Regions from separate parts of the Paenibacillus vortex V453 genome, predicted to be linked through region 1. Evidence: predicted binding sites of a transcription regulator. Region 1 holds the regulator's gene; each other region holds the start of a gene.
The links. The regulator Rex, encoded in region 1, represses fermentation and respiration genes when NADH is low (regulators of the CRP and FNR family bind a similar motif). The targets are predictions, from matches to a motif close to TTGTGAAATATTTCACAA.
Positions count from the first base shown of each region.

Region 2: a site for Rex is predicted at 4,343-4,360, ahead of PVOR_RS29010 (formate/nitrite transporter family protein). Genes of this name have one in related genera too.
Region 3: a site for Rex is predicted at 1,980-1,997, ahead of PVOR_RS15750 (cytochrome ubiquinol oxidase subunit I). Genes of this name have one in related genera too.

Region 1 covers NZ_ADHJ01000020.1:93,634-99,756, reverse strand. Annotated here, with positions in the region: gene PVOR_RS12335 (cell wall elongation regulator TseB-like domain-containing protein) at 1-477, opposite strand, end outside; gene PVOR_RS12330 (amidohydrolase) at 508-1,809, opposite strand; gene PVOR_RS12325 (redox-sensing transcriptional repressor Rex) at 1,784-2,449, opposite strand; gene dinG (ATP-dependent DNA helicase DinG) at 2,513-5,398, opposite strand; gene PVOR_RS12315 (hypothetical protein) at 5,572-6,123, opposite strand, start outside.
Region 2 covers NZ_ADHJ01000056.1:64,922-71,044, forward strand. Annotated here, with positions in the region: gene PVOR_RS29000 (ABC transporter permease) at 1-718, opposite strand, end outside; gene PVOR_RS29005 (molybdopterin-containing oxidoreductase family protein) at 967-3,054, opposite strand; gene PVOR_RS29010 (formate/nitrite transporter family protein) at 3,359-4,234, opposite strand; gene PVOR_RS29015 (amino acid permease) at 4,498-5,913, shown strand.
Region 3 covers NZ_ADHJ01000025.1:190,266-196,388, forward strand. Annotated here, with positions in the region: gene PVOR_RS15745 (cytochrome d ubiquinol oxidase subunit II) at 1-448, opposite strand, end outside; gene PVOR_RS15750 (cytochrome ubiquinol oxidase subunit I) at 445-1,812, opposite strand; gene PVOR_RS15755 (stalk domain-containing protein) at 2,501-3,355, opposite strand; gene PVOR_RS15760 (hypothetical protein) at 3,538-3,759, opposite strand; gene PVOR_RS15765 (MEKHLA domain-containing protein) at 3,952-4,416, opposite strand; gene PVOR_RS15770 (SDR family oxidoreductase) at 4,678-5,316, opposite strand; gene PVOR_RS15775 (alpha/beta hydrolase) at 5,361-6,123, opposite strand, start outside.

The DNA of each region.
Region 1 (6,123 bases):
ATCTTGGAAACGATAGAATCGATAGCCCCGCTGACCATTGCTTTCGTACTGGAGCTGCCATACAAACTCATTTTCATACATACCCGGCAGCAATCTCTTAATGGTTGCTCCTGGCAAATCATTGTGAATCTGATCCAGTATTTGTGCTTCTGACATTCCGGAACTCAATAAGACAGACTGCACCGCATCGGCACCGTCAACCGGTACATTATCATCGGTGAATTTCACCCAGACCATTCGGTCCTGATTGTCTTTATCCTTGCCGCTGACAACCCAGTAATTGTTGTCCTCGCCCCACACCGATTTATAGGTCTTTCCTGTCGAAACCAAACCGCCATGCTGTTTGGAAGCGTTGATTGCCATTCTCTCTTCATTCCAAGTGTCCTTCATGACATGCGAATAGTAGAGCTGCAGACCTAGCAGCAAGAGCAGCACTCCGGATACACTTAGCAATATCCACTTCGTTTTTTTCTTCAATCCGTCTTCCTCGCTCCCCTTGATTATTCCCTAGAGGGTTGTAAGACGCTCAAATGCAGACTGGGCTTCCCGGCGAATACGTTCCTCGTCGAGGGTAAGGCTGGCGCCATTTTTCACTACCTGCTTGCCGTCAACCCATACATGCTCTACATCCTTTGCACTGGCTGAATAGATCGCATGGGACACATAATCGGTTCGAGGAAGGAAGTGCGCCTGATCTGTATTCAACGCGATCATATCCGCCTTCATGCCGACGGCAAGTGTGCCTATATCTTCAATGAAAGCCGATTTGGCTCCATACTCCGTACCCATCCGCAGTGCTTCGGCTGCTGGAATGGCCGTAGGATCACCGCTTACCCCTTTATGGATCAATGCAGCCAGACGCATCTCTTCAAACATATCCAGATTGTTATTGCTCGCTGGTCCGTCGGTACCCAGGGACACGGTAACGCCGGCTTTCAGCAGTGCAGGCACGCGCGCTATACCACTGGCAAGCTTCAGATTACTGCCTGGATTATGAGAGACCGCGACTTGATATTTAGCCAAAATCTCGATCTCTTCATCAGTCAAATGGACGGCGTGCGCCAGAAGTGTAGGACGAGAGAACATGCCCAGCTTCTCCAGATGCGCAACGGGACGGAGTCCGTAGTCATTCACATTCTGGGCCACTTCCGTGTCCGTTTCCGACATATGTGTATGCAGCGGCAGATTCAAATCATGGGATGCTTGGACGAATTTTTCAATTAGATCCGGTGGACACGTATACGGTGCATGCGGCGAGAGCATCGTTGTGATTCTGCCATCGGCTTTGCCGTGCCAGTCCTTCGCAAATGCAACCGCCTCATCCAGTTTTTGCTGCTGAACCTCAGGCGGACATAATCCGATAACGCCACGGGTCAGGACACCGCGCATTCCTGAATCCTCTACCACCTTCGCAACCTGGTCCATCTGATCATACATATCCACAAAAGTTGTGGTTCCGCCCTTGATCATCTCCAGCACGGAAAGAGAGGCTCCCCAGTAAACATCATCGGCCGTGAATTTGGCTTCCATCGGCCACATTTTTTCCTGCAGCCATACTTGCAGCGCCAAATCGTCTCCATAACCGCGGAGCAGTGACATGGCAGCATGTCCATGGGTATTTACCAAACCAGGCAGGAACAACAGATGTGTGCCGTCGATAATCTCGGTTCCTTCCTCTACCGGCGGCTGTTCCTCACCAAGATAGGTAATGCGGTCATTCTCAACAACCATGTATCCACGAAGAACGGATCTTCCATCCTCAAGCACAGCAAAAGTACCGTTCTTAACCATCCACTTCGTTGTCGTCATGTGAAGCTTCCTCCTTACCGTTGTCCAAATAATAAGCCAAGCTCTGCAAATCGGTTGTAAAATCGGCCGTATGAATACGGATATGAGGTGGAGCTTTCAGGATGGTTGGCGCAAAATTCAGAATCGCTTCGATGCCTGCTGCAATAAGCTGATTAGCTACGTTTTGCGCCTCAAAATCCGGAACGGTAATAATCCCGATACGAATGCCGTATTCATGTACGGTTTTCTCAAGCTCTTCCATCGGCTGAACCGTCAAGTTGTTGATTTTCATACCAACTTTGGGGGAATATGAATCGAAAATAGCCACAATCTTCATATTATCCTTCAGGAATGCATTGTAATTGGATAATGCATGTCCAAGATTACCGGCTCCAACCAATGCTACATTAATCTTCTGGTCCAGCTTCAGAATCTGGCGAATCTTCTCAATCAAATAGGAAACATCATATCCGATCCCTTTCCGTCCAAAATCACCGAAATACGCCAGGTCCTTACGAATTTGAGCAGGATTCAGATCCAGTTTCTGCCCCAGCTCCTGGGATGAAACAGTTGAGACCTCCCGCTTCTGAAGCTCATTCAAATAGCGCAAATATACAGGTAATCTGCGGACCACGGCTTCCGAAATTTTTTCCGATTTCATGCATGCTCCCCCTAGTAAAGGTTAATAACTACATCTCTTGCATTTTCATTCTTCGTTTAGCTATCATTCATCGGATTGGTTATCTGCCCCAACCTCGACCTCTTCCTGAAGCCATTCCGAGATGCGTGGAACAATTCCCTCTGTCGGCATATGCTCCATCTTAGGTCCTGGCAAGGAATATAAGAAATATTTCCCGTAATAGGATTCAATCACCCGGGTATCGTATACAATCACGATCCCTTTATCCTGTGCCGTCCGGACCAGGCGGCCAAACCCTTGCTTGAACCGAATAACCGCTTGCGGAACGGAAAGCTTCATGAAGGGGTTCTTTTTCTGCTGCTGCAGCAGTTCACTCTTGGCTTCCACCAGCGGATGATTCGGCGGCTGGAAAGGCAGCCGTACAATAGCAAGACAGGTCAACGCCTCGCCCGGAATGTCGACCCCTTCCCAGAAGGAGCTGGTGCCAAGGAGCACCGATGCGCTGCTCTCCTGGAAGCGTCGAATCATCTTGGTTCGACTGGTCCCGTCCATTCCTTGCCCCAGCACCGCAATGTCGCTTAATGCCAATGCTTCCTTCAGTGGCTCATGCACCTGACGCAGCATCCGGTAAGAGGTGAACAGAACGAGCATCCTTCCATGGGTAGCGATCGCCGTTTCGGCCAGTGACTGCACAAGTGTGTTCACAAAGAGGGCATCCCCGACCGATCCCTTCACGCTCGGAAAATCACGCGGAACGACAAGCAGCGCTTGTTCTCTGTAATTAAACGGAGACGGCAGCTGAACCGTGTTCAGATTACCGGCGTCAGCCGCTTCCTGAAGACCCAGATTCTCGATCATGAACTGGAACGATTTATCCACCGACAAGGTAGCCGATGTCAGAATGACGCTTTGTTTTTTATCAAAAAACAATTCCTTTAAATGAGTGCTTACATCAACAGGCACTGCATAGAGCTGCAGCGATTTACTGCGGAAATTGCCATTAGCCTCCATCCAGTATACCGTACCCTCATCATTAAGAGCCATGAAGGAGCGCAAGTCCTCACGGTGAGCGGCCAGGTCTTTAAACAGTCCGGACAGATCCGTAAGCAAGCTGTCTGCACTGTAATCATCCAGATCTTCCTTCATTTCAGCAATCAGCTTGTCACCCTTGCGCACAACGTCACCCAGGGTCACATGAATCTGATGCTCCAGCTCCGCCAGCGATTGCCAATCCTTCGGTTTCTTGAGAGGCGATAACCGAAGTGAGAATTGGCCCGCTTCTCCTGGAGATGCATCCCCGCGTTCCGGCAGCAGTGCAAACAGCTGATCGCTAAGACGATCCCAATTTTCTTTGGCCGTGATGAGATCTGGATACATACGGTCAATGACAGAAGACCATTCTACGGCCTTCTCATGCGGTGAAGCCTGAAGCAGCTGGCGAAGCGCGGGAAGCTGTCCGCTGCGGCTGTCCTTGTACATCCGGGTCAACGTATGCACAACCGTAAAATATTTCATTTGCAAGCCAAGGTGCTTGCCCGCAACGTCCTCAAGATGATGTGCTTCGTCAATGACGAGGCGTTCATAACTCGGCAGCAGCTGATGATTGGCTTTAACGTCAGTGAACAGCTTCGAATGGTTCGTAATGACCACGTCGGCAACGCTCGCTTCATGTTTGGCCCTGTGATAGTAGCATTTGCGGAACCATGGGCAGGCACGTCCAAGACAGGAATCCGAATCGCTGGAGATCGTCTCCCAGAAATCTCCGCCACGGCCGCCGAGGTTCAGCTCTTCATCGTCGCCGTTTTCTGTCTGTGTCAGCCAGACCAGCATCTGTGCTGCAATGATCACATCTTCCTTCGGCGAATGAAAATCTCTTCTATTTATTTTATGTTCAAATTTTCTCAAACACAAATAATGTCCTCTCCCCTTAAAAATAGCTGCTTTAAAGGGAAAAGGAACAACCTGAGTGAGCAGCGGTATATCCCGGTCACGCAGCTGTTCTTGAAGATTGATTGTATGCGTGCTGACCATGACCTTCTGTTCCTGCTTCACACTTTGATAGATCGAAGGCAGCAAATAGCCGAGGGACTTCCCTGTTCCCGTGCCTGCTTCAATCAACAGATGTTTATTATCATCCAGTGCCTGCATCACTTCTTGGAACATCATATCCTGAGCGTCTCTGCTCTCGTAATGAGGCAGCGTTTCCTTCAGACGGTCCCGGACATCGCTCATGTACTGTTCGAAGCTCACATCAGCCAGTGGGTTCGGCTCCGATTCGTCCCTTGCGGGTGCAATATCGTTCCAATCATCAACAGCCAGCGCAAACTGGCGATAATACGTATGGGTATCTCCGCCCTGTACAGCTTGGAATTCCCGTTCCGCCCGGATTCCGTCAAAGAACCAGGCCAAATCGCTATCCTCATCAGCAAAAAGATCACTTAACCGTTGAATGGTCAAGAGCGGAAGCTCATCGATCTCCTCCAGACATTTCAGCAGCGCATAGGCCGTTGCAAGTGCATCGCTGTCCGCTTGATGCGGACGGTCATGCTCCAGGCCGAAATGGGAAGACACCATTCCAAGCTGATATGAAGAAAGCGAAGGGAAGCATATTTTCAAGAAGTGCATCGTATCTAGAATCCGACCGCTGAACGGTAAATAGCCACAGCGATCGAGTGCATTTTGCAAAAAATTAAAATCAAAAGCTACGTTATGCCCAACCAATACCACATCGTCGAGCATGGGCACAAGTTCCATCATCATTTCCTCTAGGGATGGAGCGTCCGCTACATCGCTGTCAGAAATACCGGTCAAACCGGTGATAAACGGAGGGATTGGAATCCCGGGATTGACATAAGTGCCGTACACGCGGGATATACTTCGATCCTCTTCGATGATGGCCAGTCCGACCTGAATAATCTCATCTGCAGACTGGTTGCCCGTGGTTTCAAAATCCAATACGGCAAATTTCATTCGACTAAATCCCTTTCCTCCAGACTAATTAACAGCATACCAGAAGTTGCGGGTTTTGAACATTCCGGGTAAAAAATCCCCTCACCCTCCCCTTCCTGCTTCACACGGCAAAAAGCGATGCCAAAGTCTCTTTAGAATGAGCTCTGGCATCGCTTCTTGTTAGGCTTTTTCTTCTACAGCAAAGAGATCAGTTGGCTGCCGTACTGAAGTTCACCGCGGTTCTTCTTGCAGACCTCCAGATTAATAATGGGATCGGGCAGAGTCGGATCGCTGTGAATTGCCAGTGCGAAATTTTCTTCGGCCTTCCCTTGTTGTCCATTCAATACCTCGATGCATCCAAGTGCATTGTAGATCATCGCCCGGAGCTTCTTGTTATCTGCCAGCGGCAGAATGGACATCAATACATCAGATGCCTGAGCTGTCTGCCCCATATAAAGATGGGACATCGCAATGTACAGCTTGATCAGAAGGCTCTCCGGAAATACCACAGCGGCAGCCCCAAACTGCTGTATTGCCGGCTGGAACATCAACAACTTGTAATAACCTTGGCCACGGATAAAAGCATCAAGCTGCAATTCAGGCGCTTCGGTCGGCGGAAAAACCGGGGGTGATACGGCATTTTCGCGGAAAATGGCCATCTTCTCTTCAAATTGGAGCCACTCCTCGATAATTGCTTCACTCATGCTTTTGAGCATGTTCCAGTTTTGTACCAGCGCCTGTTTTTG
Region 2 (6,123 bases), on a different contig from region 1:
GCATAATCGAGGGAAGCGTAATCAAGTAGACCTGCTTCGCCTTGCTTGCCCCGTCGATATCTGCAGCCTCGTACAGAGCAGGATCAATGCTTGCAATCGCAGCCAGGAATACAATCGAGTTAAATCCGATATCCTTCCATACGTTGGCCGAAATGAGGATCGACCAGAAATATTCTTTCAACGAGAGAAAATTGATCGGTTCATCAATGGCCCCTATGCGCTCCAGCAAAATATTGATGCTTCCATTTTCCGTGGATAGCAAGGCGGTGGCAAACCCCGCAACGATGACCCACGATAAGAAATAGGGCAGATACGTGATCGTTTGAATCACTCTTTTGAACAACATATGGCGAACTTCGTTCAGTAAAAGCGCCAGTATGATCGGTGCCGGAAATCCGATAACGAACTTCAACAGGCTGATGACAATCGTGTTGCGCAAAATTCTCTCAAACTCGGGGGCGGCAAAAAAGGCTTCGAAATGCTTAAAACCGACCCACGGGTTATCCCAAATCCTTGATCCGGTGAACAGGTTATAATCCATAAAACCGGTTATTACGCCATACATGGGCATATAGGCAAAAATGAAAACCAAAATGACCCCGGGTAACACCATGAGCTGAACATCCCATTGCTTCATCAAGCGTCTGAGGAAACTTTTACTGTGAACTTTGGGCTGCCGGGAAATGGGTGATTGCTGTTCTGCAGTAGCTTGCGGCATATTTATCCTCCCGTTACGAATTGATCTAAACGCATGCCGGGTCTCTGAATTTCTGCCATTCCGAAACCGCTTGCAATTGACTTAGTACCATTCTACCTATGGAAATTTATTCAAGCTATATAACAAAACCCCGATTTTTTATACTTCCACCGGAATGTGTTATCACTTTCAGCCCCCCACTTTCTTATCTATAAAAAAAGACTGCCTTCAGGTCATATAGACCTTCAAGACAGTCTCGTATTCATCTTTTAGATACCCTTCTCTTTAGCCCTGACCTCGACTACCGTCGAGAAAAAGGTGGCCCCTTCGCCCATGTCGGACAGCCTGTCCGGCGTAAGGGCGTTAGCACGCTGCTTCCGGCCTTCGCCTTCCCACCACAAGCCTTGACTGACCACGGTGCCCGGCAGCATTTTATCCGTTACCTTCGCCCGGACCTCATAGGTTCCGCGGTCATTATATACCGTAACCATATCTCCATCGTGTAACCCGCGCTCCGCTGCATCCTCCGGATGGATCTGCAGTGCGGGCTCCTTCTCCAGCTTCTGATGTTTCTCCACATTCGCAAAGGTTGAATTCAGGAAATTGTGATTCGGCGGGGAGATGAACATCAGCGGATATTGATGCCCGCGGCCTCGCCTCACGCCATCATATCCTTCCTTCAATGGCACGTAAGTCGGAAGAGGCGGAAGACCGGCTGCTTCCAGCTGTGCCGAATACAGCTCAATCCGGCCGGAAGGCGTCGGCAGACGGTCCAGATACGTCTCCAGCGGGGTCATGTCGAGCTTCACGTGGCGGTGCGCTTTCAGCTTGTCCAAGGTAACGCCGTTCAGATAAGGGTTGTCCGGATAGTCGAGCGCCCTTGCAATCATCTCTTCTTCTGTCTCATAGAAAGCAGGCTCATTGAAACCCATGGCCCGTCCCAGCAACGAGAACAGCTCCACATTGCTCTTGCTCTCCCCAAGCGCCGGAATGACCGGCTCCTGAAGCTGGATGTACTGATGCCAATAGGAACTGAACAGATCCGTATTCTCAAATGAAGAGGTTGCCGGTAGCACGATATCTGCATATTTCGCTGTGTCCGTCATAAACAGGTCATGTACAACGGTAAACAGATCTTCCCGTGCAAAACCTTCGCGCACCCGCTCCGTATCTGGAGCGACAACGAGCGGATTGCTGCAATAAACGAACACGGACTTAATCGGCTGCTCGGTCATCGCAAGCGCCTCGCCTATCCGGTTCATGTTGATGGTTCGGGCCTCGGGATTCGGTCTCAGATCCGGGCGCTCCAGTGCATCGCTGTCCATACTGTTATAGCCGCCATTCGACTTGGAGGCACCTCCGCCCCGCTTGAGCCATTGTCCGGTCAAGGCAGGAAGCGCCGCTATGCTGCGTACCGTCAATCCGCCATTATCGTGATGCTGAAGTCCGTTTCCGATGTGGATATAAGACACCTGGGCTCGGCCATACAACTCAGCCAGCTTCTCGATATCCTCAGCCGAAACGCCGGTAATGGAAGACACATACGCCGGCGTGTATGTTCTCACATGCTCGCGCAGCTCCTCATGACCCAGGGTATAGTGCTGGAGGAACTCCTCATTCACCATGCCATCACGAAACATAATGTGCATGATACCGACGGCCAGGGCCGCATCCGTGCCCGGAAACAGCGGAATGAACCAATCCGCCCATTGCCCGGTCTGATTTTTATGAACATCAATGACAATGACCTTGGCACCGGACTTGCGCGCTTTCTCTGCGAGCACCACCTGGTGCATATTGGTGCTGACGATGTTGCCGCCCCAGACGATAATGACGTCAGCCAGCACCGTGACCTCAGGCACGGTGCCTCCGTTAAAGCCCATGACGGACTTCCAGCCTTCACTGCCTGCCGAATTGCAGATGGACTGCTTCAGCCGACTGGCGCCCAGCTTGTTGAAGAATCTCCGGTCTATGCCGTCCACGCTCAATATGCCCATATTGCCGTAGAAGCTGTAAGGCAAAATGCTCTCGGAGCCGTGTTCCTCGATCAGCCCCTTGTAGCGCGTGGTAATCTCCTGAAGCGCTTTATCCCAGCTGATTCGTTCGAAAGCTCCCTCTCCCTTGGTGCCTACCCTCCGCATCGGATAGAGCACACGCTCCGGATGGTATACCCGGTGTGCCATATTACGGACTTTATTGCAGATGGCTCCTTGCGTAACCGGATGGTCGGGATCTCCGGTAACCTTGACGATTTTCCCGTTCTCTTTATGCAGCAGCAGGCCGCATGTATCGGGACAATCCAACGGACATACCCCTGGAAATATGCCATTTTCCTGCTGAATCATATCTTGAGTCATTTCGTCCATTTCCCCCTTCTGCTCGGCTGCATCCTATCCCTTATCTTAAAAGAACATCAGGGTTCCAGTAAAGTCATACATTTTTTTCTAAATAGGGTGATTCACGCTTCTCCCTGCCGGGTATATTCCTATCAAGAGCAACGAAGAGGAACCCAGACCCTTTCTCTTCCTTGCCAAATCATGGACCACTCCCAAAAAATTCGCCATGCCGTGTCTCCTCCCCCGAGACCGGCATGGCGAATTTGCTTTTTATGGTAGACGTTCCCTTGGTGCCCGCGATTTTCTGCAATCGATACTGAATTTATTATGATACCTGCTGTGCTGAATGAACCTCAGGAGGACTTCCAGCAGCAGGAGTCGTTGTCACGGCTGCGGCGTCATGGTGAATGCCGGATACCTCCACCGCCCTATTGCTATTCTTCAAGTAAACAGACCCGTAAGCAGCGGCCACAAACAGCGAGCCGCCCACAAAATTGCCAAGCCATACCGGAACGAAGTTCATGAAATACTGACCCCAGCTGTAATAACCTTCGAATATCGCTGCCGGGATCAGGAACATATTTGCCACCACGTGCTGAAAGCCGATGGCTACAAAAGCCATGGTCGGAAACCAGATCCCCAGAATTTTGCCGCTCATCTGATCCGATCCGTAGGAGAGCCATACGGCAAGCGCAACAAGCCAGTTGCACCCGATGCCGGACAAGAACGCCTGCAGGAAGCTGTCGTCCAGCTTATGACCTGCCATATCAACCAGCTTCTCCAGATATACGCCGCTGCCTGTCAGCCCGGTCACATGGCCAAAGAAATAGGCAACAAACAATGCCCCCGCCAAGTTGCTTACCGTGACAAGCGCTAAATTCCGGATCAGTTCCTTGGTGGAAATCCGCTGCTTGAATCTGGCCAAGGACACCGCCATCATGTTGCCCGTCAGCAGTTCTCCGCCTGCAAGCAATACCAGAATAAGCCCGACCGGGAATACCGCCGCACCTATAAAACCGGCAATCCCTCCCCAGGCCGGAGATGCTCCGGCGATAACGCGGATATCCAGCAGAAAGCCGAGCGCAATGAATGCCCCTGCCAAAAAGCCGAGTATCATAACATTTAAGGTGGAATTGCGTGCTTTTTTTACACCGGTCTCCACGGTAATTTCTGCGATACGATCAGGTTTGTAGTAGGCCATGGTCTCTCCCTCATTTCTCCTGCATTCGTTCTATTGCGTATGTCCGATGCAGCTCTTGGTTTCCTATTTATCGTTTACCTTCATTGTAACGCAGCTTCATCACCTTGAACGTGAATTATGTCACGTTTGTGTCCATCAGGGGAGGACAGCCTTCAGATGAGACATTCCCCCTTTCAAAGAAATTCGTTTTTCTTTATAATGTCGAATGGATGGGTCACACATCGGGGAAATCTATCTAAATAAACATCTAGGAGACTCCATTTATGAGCTTGAAACACAATCTGCTTCGCAAGAAGCCGATCCCTAATATGCAAGGTGGGGAAGTACGTTCCGCATTAAAAAAGCAACTCAGTGCCATGGACCTTATCATCCTCGGCGTGGGTTCTATCGTGGGAACAGGAATTTTTGTATTAACCGGCGTCACCGCCGCAACCCATGCCGGACCGGGATTAATCGTTTCGTTCCTACTGGCGGGGCTGGTGTGCGCCTTCTGTGCACTCTGCTACGCAGAATTCGCCTCCACCGTACCGGTGGCGGGCAGTGCATATACGTACAGCTATTCAACCTTTGGCGAAGGTTTTGCCTGGCTGATGGGCTGGGACCTGCTTCTGGAATACGGCTTCGCCAGCGCTTTGGTATCCAGCAGCTGGTCTGGTTACGTCCAGAGCATCCTCGCGGGCTTCGGGATACATCTGCCAACCGCGATAACCAATGCCTTTAATCCGGCCAACGGTACCTATGTGGATGTGCCCGCTATATTTATCGCGCTTCTGATCACGTGGATTGTATCGCGCGGAGCCAAGGAATCGACAAGGCTTAACACCTTCATGGTTTATCTGAAAGTTGCAGTCATTCTGCTGTTTATCGGCGTGGGGATATTCTATGTAGAACCGGATAACTGGACGCCGTTCCTGCCATTTGGCATGGAAGGTGTCATGACGGGAGCGGCCATTGCCTTCCTCGCCTACGTGGGTTTTGATGTCATTGCAACGGCAGCCGAAGAAGTCAAGCATCCACAGAAAAGCCTCCCGATCGGCATTCTGGGTTCCCTGCTGATTGTGTCCGTGTTATATATTGCGGTTACCGCGGTGCTGACAGGACTCGTACCATACAACCTGCTCAATGTGAAAGACCCGGTTGCCTTTGCGCTGCTCTACATCGAGCAGGACTGGATGTCCTATTTCATCTCGCTGGGGGCCATAGCTGGACTCACCACTGTGCTGATGGGTGTCATGTTCGGACAGTCCCGACTGCTGTATGCACTCGGCCGGGACGGACTCCTGCCGAAACGGATGAGCTCGGTCAATCCGAAAACGAAGTCGCCGGAATTCAGCACCTGGGTGTCCGGTATCAGCATCGCCCTGCTGTCCGGCTTTGTCCCCCTTGGCAACCTGGCGGATTTGGCCAGCATCGGCACGCTTTTTGCCTTCATTACCGTCTCGCTCGGCATCATTGTGCTGCGCAAAACACATCCGGATCTAAAACGCACCTTCCGCGTGCCGTTTGTGCCTTGGCTGCCTTTGATTGCTGTTGCCAGCTGTCTCTATCTGCTGACCACGCTGCAGTGGATTACCTGGATCGGGTTCATTGTATGGATCGGACTCGGTGTCGTCATCTACGCTATATACGGATACAGGCATAGCGCATTGTCAAAAGGCGACTCATCCGGTTACGAGTAGATCACCCTTACAGGATAGGATGTCAAACCACTTAGGGATGATAGGAATAACCGCCGGACGTTAGAGCCCCTCTGTTTATTGGTTCAGACAACATCCTTTGATTAGAGCAATTTGCCTGCTCAATCTGAGCAAGGGTACGCAAAATAGCGGTGTGTGGATTAAATCCATACACCGCTATTTTTTATGGAATATGCTGCTGTACCCGATCAC
Region 3 (6,123 bases), on a different contig from region 1:
CCGTCTCCCCCTGCTTCACGATAAAGCCGCCTTCAGACAACGTTAGCGCCACTGATAATGAAGCGGGAATAAGCAAACCTGTTGCTCCGTATAAGAACAGATACACAATGTTTTTCTTGGAGCCGTAATTTTCAAAAGCATAAAACGAACCGCGAATCGCAAGCAGTATTACGGCTATGCTGGCCGGAACAAGCAGCGCGGAGCCATAATAAAAGGCCGTGTCCGGAAAAAATCCGACGATACCAATGTAGAAAAAGACAAAAAATACATTCGTGATCTCCCAAACGGGTGATAAATAACGGGAGATCAAACGATTAATCAGATGATCCTGCTTCGTCAAGCGTGCATAGAAAGCGAAGAAGCCCGCCCCGAAATCAATAGAGGCTATAATTAGATAGCCGTACAAGAACAGCCACAGCACCGAGATGCCAATCAATTCGTAACTCATGATGCAGGACCACCCTTCTCCGTAGATGGATCAGGCTTTTCCTTCAGCCATTTCTCCATCTCGACTTCCGCCGGATTATTGTTGAACAAGCGTCTTAACACGATTACACACATGATGCCCAGTACGATGTACAGGAGCAAGAAAACGAAGAATAAAATTCTTATATTCGGTGAAGACGTAGCAGCTTCCTCCACCCGCATAATCCCGCGGATAATCCACGGCTGTCGCCCAATTTCCGCATAGAACCAGCCCAGCTCAACAGCCAGGAAAGCAAGCGGTGCGCCCAGTGCGATAATGCGAAGCATCCACTTGTTAAGCTCATTGCGTTTTTTCCAGAACACAAACAGGAAATATAGCACCGCAATAGCGAGCAGAGCAAATCCGATTCCGGCCATCAAATCAAACAGGTAATGAACGAGAAGCGGCGGCCATTCGTCCTGGGGAAATTCCTCCAGCCCCGTTACCTCTGCATTAAAGTCTCCAAAGGCCAGGAAGCTGAGCAGTTTCGGCAGGTGAAGAGCCCCTAGAATTTCATGCTCTGCATTCAGCCATCCCATTAGAATCAAATCCGCGCCGCTTTCCGTCTCAAAATGCCACTCTGCCGCAGCAAGCTTCTCCGGCTGATGCTCAGCCAAAAACTTGGCGGACACATCCCCGGCTAACGTGTTCAGCACCCCGAACAGTAAAACAACGGCCATCATGAGGTTCAAGGCTTTTTTGTGGTAGGCGGATACCCCTTTTCTCAGCATCGCAAAGGCTGCGATACCGGCTAACAGGGCTGCTCCTGTCAAATAAGCCGAGCTTAATACATGGAACACCTTGGAGAACGTTGCCGTATTCAGCATCGCTTGCACCGGGTCAACCGCCGTGAATTGGCCTGCTTCCATCACAAAGCCTCCAGGCTGGTTCATGAATCCGTTCACCGTTGTTATGAAGACAGCCGACATGCCTGCCCCGATCACAATCGGAATGGTCAGCAGCCAGTGGATATACGGATTTTTGAATCGATCCCACGTATACAAATAAATGCCCAGGAAGATGGCCTCAAAAAAGAACGCAAACACTTCCATGAATAATGGCAGTGCAATGACATTCCCAGCCAGCTTCATAAAATTCGGCCACACCAGGGCCAGCTGCAGGGAGATCACGGTGCCGGTCACGACACCAACCGCGACAGAAATGACAAAACCTCGTGCCCACCTCTTCGCCATCAGTGTATAATGGGGATCTTTCTTGCGAATCCCGATGAACTCTGCAATAGCGATCATTAAGGGTATACCGACACCAAGTGTCGCAAAAATAACGTGGAATGCGAGTGTCATACCTGTCACCAGCCTGCTCCACATTACCGTATCAATTGCCATTTTATACTGCCTCCTTTTAAACTCTGTTCCATTATTGTGATAAATTAAACTTTGGATTAGGCCTGCCACCCGTTGGGCTGCATTCAATATCAGGTTTGGATAGGCTTTAGGCGACATCGCTGCAAGCTGCGTTTTTATGAATCGTTCCTCGATCTCTGTTATATAAAAAGAGAATTTTTTCACAAAGTAACGTAAATGACAGCACTGTGTTGGGCAAAACGTTGGTTGCTTCGTTTGACTACCGTTTGCCCGACTGAAGCGAGATCTTGCGAGCCTGTATAAACCTGGTACTACATGCATTTAAATGACTAGATGAAACCTAATAGTTAAAATTATTATATCTTTGTCTCTTAGCAAATCAATCACTGACACGTCTTCGTCCCTAAACGTTCAAGAAAGGGTCAACTCTTTCTGACAACTTGGTGAAAAATACAGAATGCACTCGAAGGAGCTATTGATTCATCTCCCTCATACGTGGTAATGCGCGTATCCCTCCCATCAGAGCCAACATCATCTTATTACCCATTACATGCGTAAATAAAAAGATTAGAAGGCTGAAGCGCCAAGTTTTTTTATGGATTTGGGACTTGAACACCTTGTTCCCATAGCCCTCTTCTTTTTATGGAGCCTCAAAAAAAAGTCGCATATTAAGCGACTTTTAGAGTCTTTATGTTCTTGTTGTCCAACGTTACCGAGCAATCACTTCAAGTACATTGCCGCTTCCATCGTCAATCATACGTATATTGTGATCATCAATGAGTTGAATGGTGCCGTCCGACTTCAACCATTCATGCTGCTCCATTAACCCGTGAGCAACAGATTTGCGAATTAGCCCTTTATTCTTAAATACTAATGCATACAGATCATATTCTCCAGTCTTTCGATTAGAATACTCAATGATTACAATAAGTAAATTTTCGGGAGTCCGCTTGAATTGTAAGCTGAGATCGTGAGTATTCACATTAATGTCCTTGATGCCTAGCGGAATCGAATTCTTTTGTCCCGTAACAGCATTAGTAATCTCAAGATCCCCTCTTGCTGCACGAATCACATAGCTGTATCCCATCATGCTGCCATAGAAAGTATCCGTATAATTGTGGAGTCCAGTCACGGTTACCTTCCCCGTCTTTGTGTCACGATCAGCCACTTCCCCATCCAGAGCAGATGCGAGAAATTGAATCGGCACATAAAGGTGACTGATATACCACACAGGCTCTCTGCCCATATCCACTTTTCGACCATCAACTTCAGCAATTTTGCTGCCCATGTGTACAACAATGCGTTTCTGATCCCTTGTCAGAACGGCCACATCGTCACCTTCCATCTTCCACAGCAGACCTGCCGCACTGCCGAGTGAGAAAAAACTTGCGTAAGTAACCCCGTCCTTAAGCAGCGTCTCAATATGAGAGATTCGGCCGTCTTCCCATTGCAACTCCAGTTCAACGTACTTCGAAGCCGCATCCGATTTTTGTGCTCCCAGCGGTAAAAGTACGGATATCATAAGTATAACGGCAATTGCATTTTTCCATTTCTTAATCTTCAAGTAATGATCACCCACTTAATGTAAAGTTCAATACTACAATAGTAACACATAGATCTTAGAAAAGTTGCTGCGACAGTAAAATCCGTTCCGTAGATCGTGCGTCTCACGACTACCGGTTTTGAACGCCTTGTGAGAGAGTCCAGCCTCTTCTTTAGGTGTAACTTATACGGCTTTTATATCTATCAGCTTGATCCATCATTACGATTCTGTCTTGCTTTAACCACTCTCGGTATTTGCTTCTCATAAATGGACAATACATTTGAAATCAATTGTTCTTTAGGACTCGTGTTATCTTTCAAAACTGCGTATATAAGGTTCAAGAAAGTCTTCGCATCTTTATCTGTTAAACTTTTGATAGATTCCACGGTGGTATCATTTGATACACGACCATCTTGCTCCTCCATAACGGTTCCTCATTTCTGAATATTATTTATGGACGACAAACATATTGAAAATTGATGCGGTAACCCTGGTATCCCCTGAATTCTCAGAACATCATCACTTACTAACATTAAAATTCTATAGTCAATGAAGGAAAAGCTTATTCCTCCTTCTTCAAGTCACAGCTATTGTGGCCATATCGTCATATGCTTCTTTCATTCTATGTAACGAAATTGACGAAAAGCAGCAGCTTGTCCATGAAATACATCGTTATCGTCTGTAAGATTCCATACCGTCGCCTGCATGATATAGAATCTTCTGCCGGTGCTGGAAATACGAATACCTGTATAATTATCGACATATCCATATTCACTGACAGCTTTCAGGAAGGCCGCGCGTTCCTCGCGCTCCATCGGTTCTGCCGTTAGCCTCGAGGGCGTTTGGGTGAAGGTCTCCCTGTTTACTTCCCACAATTCAAGCGCCATCTGATTACCATAGTTCAAAATCGGGTCCGGCTCTGTTCCATGGGACAGTATGACGAGTGGAGCCCGGAACAGTACTTCTGATTCTGTACCTGATTCAACTGAATGATCAAGAAGCGACTTTCCTGTCCATCTCAGGTAGCTGTTCAGAATCACACTGGCGTGCTTGTTGGATGTATGAAAGCTGTTGTTATTCATTTTCCCCGTCCTCCCTGCTGCTGCTATCGTAAAAGGTGAATCACATCTCTATTTTACCAAAGATTGGTTTCTTTGCGTTTAAAAAGTAGCGCTATCTTGCTCAGAACCATTCCTGACTCTTGGGGTCAGGGTAACCGTACAGGTGGAACGATTCGCTCATGGACGTCTTCAGACAGCAAAAAGGGCATCTCGCAAGATCTAATATCTTTTGAGACACCCTCATTTTACTATGATCTTCTTTATAAACTAAGCGGGAACTGCTTAATAGAAGGCTGGCTTTTCACCATCGGTATTCGGCTTGTTGACCCCTAAATTTCCGCGAACATGGAGATCCGAAGATTCAATTAATTTGACAACTAGGGCCGCGACGCTCTTGCGCGATACTTCCGTGCCTTTGAACGGCTCGCCCTTCTCCGTAACCTCATATTCAATCTCGTCATAATCGGTCAGCCATGCAGGTCTGAGTACGGTGTAGTCGAGATTCGAGGCCTCGATAACATCGACTGATTTGCGATATGGTCCCAAATATTCACCGATTGTGCGGTTATTCCACTTGCCGAAATCTCCCGGGACTTCATCATAAATACCGAGCGAGCTGATAAAAATCAAGCGTTTCACGCCCGTCGATTCCATTGCATCTACGATGGCTTTCGCTTGGTCCTCCAGATCGTCGCCGGACAGATTGGCATAAACCGCATCTTGTCCTTCCATTGATTCTCTTAATGTTGTGTGATCCAAGACGTCGCCTTCGACCAGGCGTGCACGATTTGATTCATATTTCTTCAGTCTGTTTGCGTTTCGCAGATATAGAGTCAACTGTACATCGGTTTCCTGCAGGAATAAATCAATCGCTTGGTCTGCGATTTGCCCTCCGGCTCCAAGAATTAATATAGAGGTCACATTAATACTCCTTTCCCTTGTTTATTGAATCTAAGCGAATCATATTATTTTAGATGATCTGTAAAGAACTGCTCTAACTTTTCCACTGCCGGACCCACGTATTCAGGCTGGTCGTATAATGCAACGTGTGTAGCACCGTCCATGATGAATAATTCTTTATCCCGACTAGCAGCATCTTGAACCGCTTCTTCGCTGAAGTAGCGAGTATCCGCATCACTACCGGCAATCGCTAAAAATGGCTGCGTTAAGAACTTATCAATGTGGCTAAATGCAGAGAAGGTAAAAATTTTATCGAAGCTTGTAAACACGAAACGGTTAGGTGCATTTTCGTGGCATCCGCGTGCGGTTACATAATATTCGTGTCCTTCCGCCATTGTACCCGTCATGCCTTCTTCCAATTCCTGAGGCACATACGGACCATGGAGCGTTTCACTTCCATTGGCTTCGGCTGTCCGTTGTCCAGAAACTTGTTCCAACAGTTTGATTTGGTCTTCGACCGGTACTGCACGAGCAATCCCTTCACTAAATAGTGATCCGATATCGACCATGCTAACCGTTGCTACAGCTTTAATGCGGCGTTCGGTTTGTGCAGCCGCTACTGTATAGCCCCCGCCGGCACAAACACCTAACGCGCCAATTTTACGGGTATCTACATAGGATAATGTCGTTAAATAGTCCACTGCTGCACGAACATCTTCTGTACGAGCATACGGATCTTCGAGATAACGCGGGGTCCCTTCACTCTCTCCTTGATAGGATGCATCGAATGCTAAAGTTATAAAACCTGATTCAGAAAGTTTATTCGCG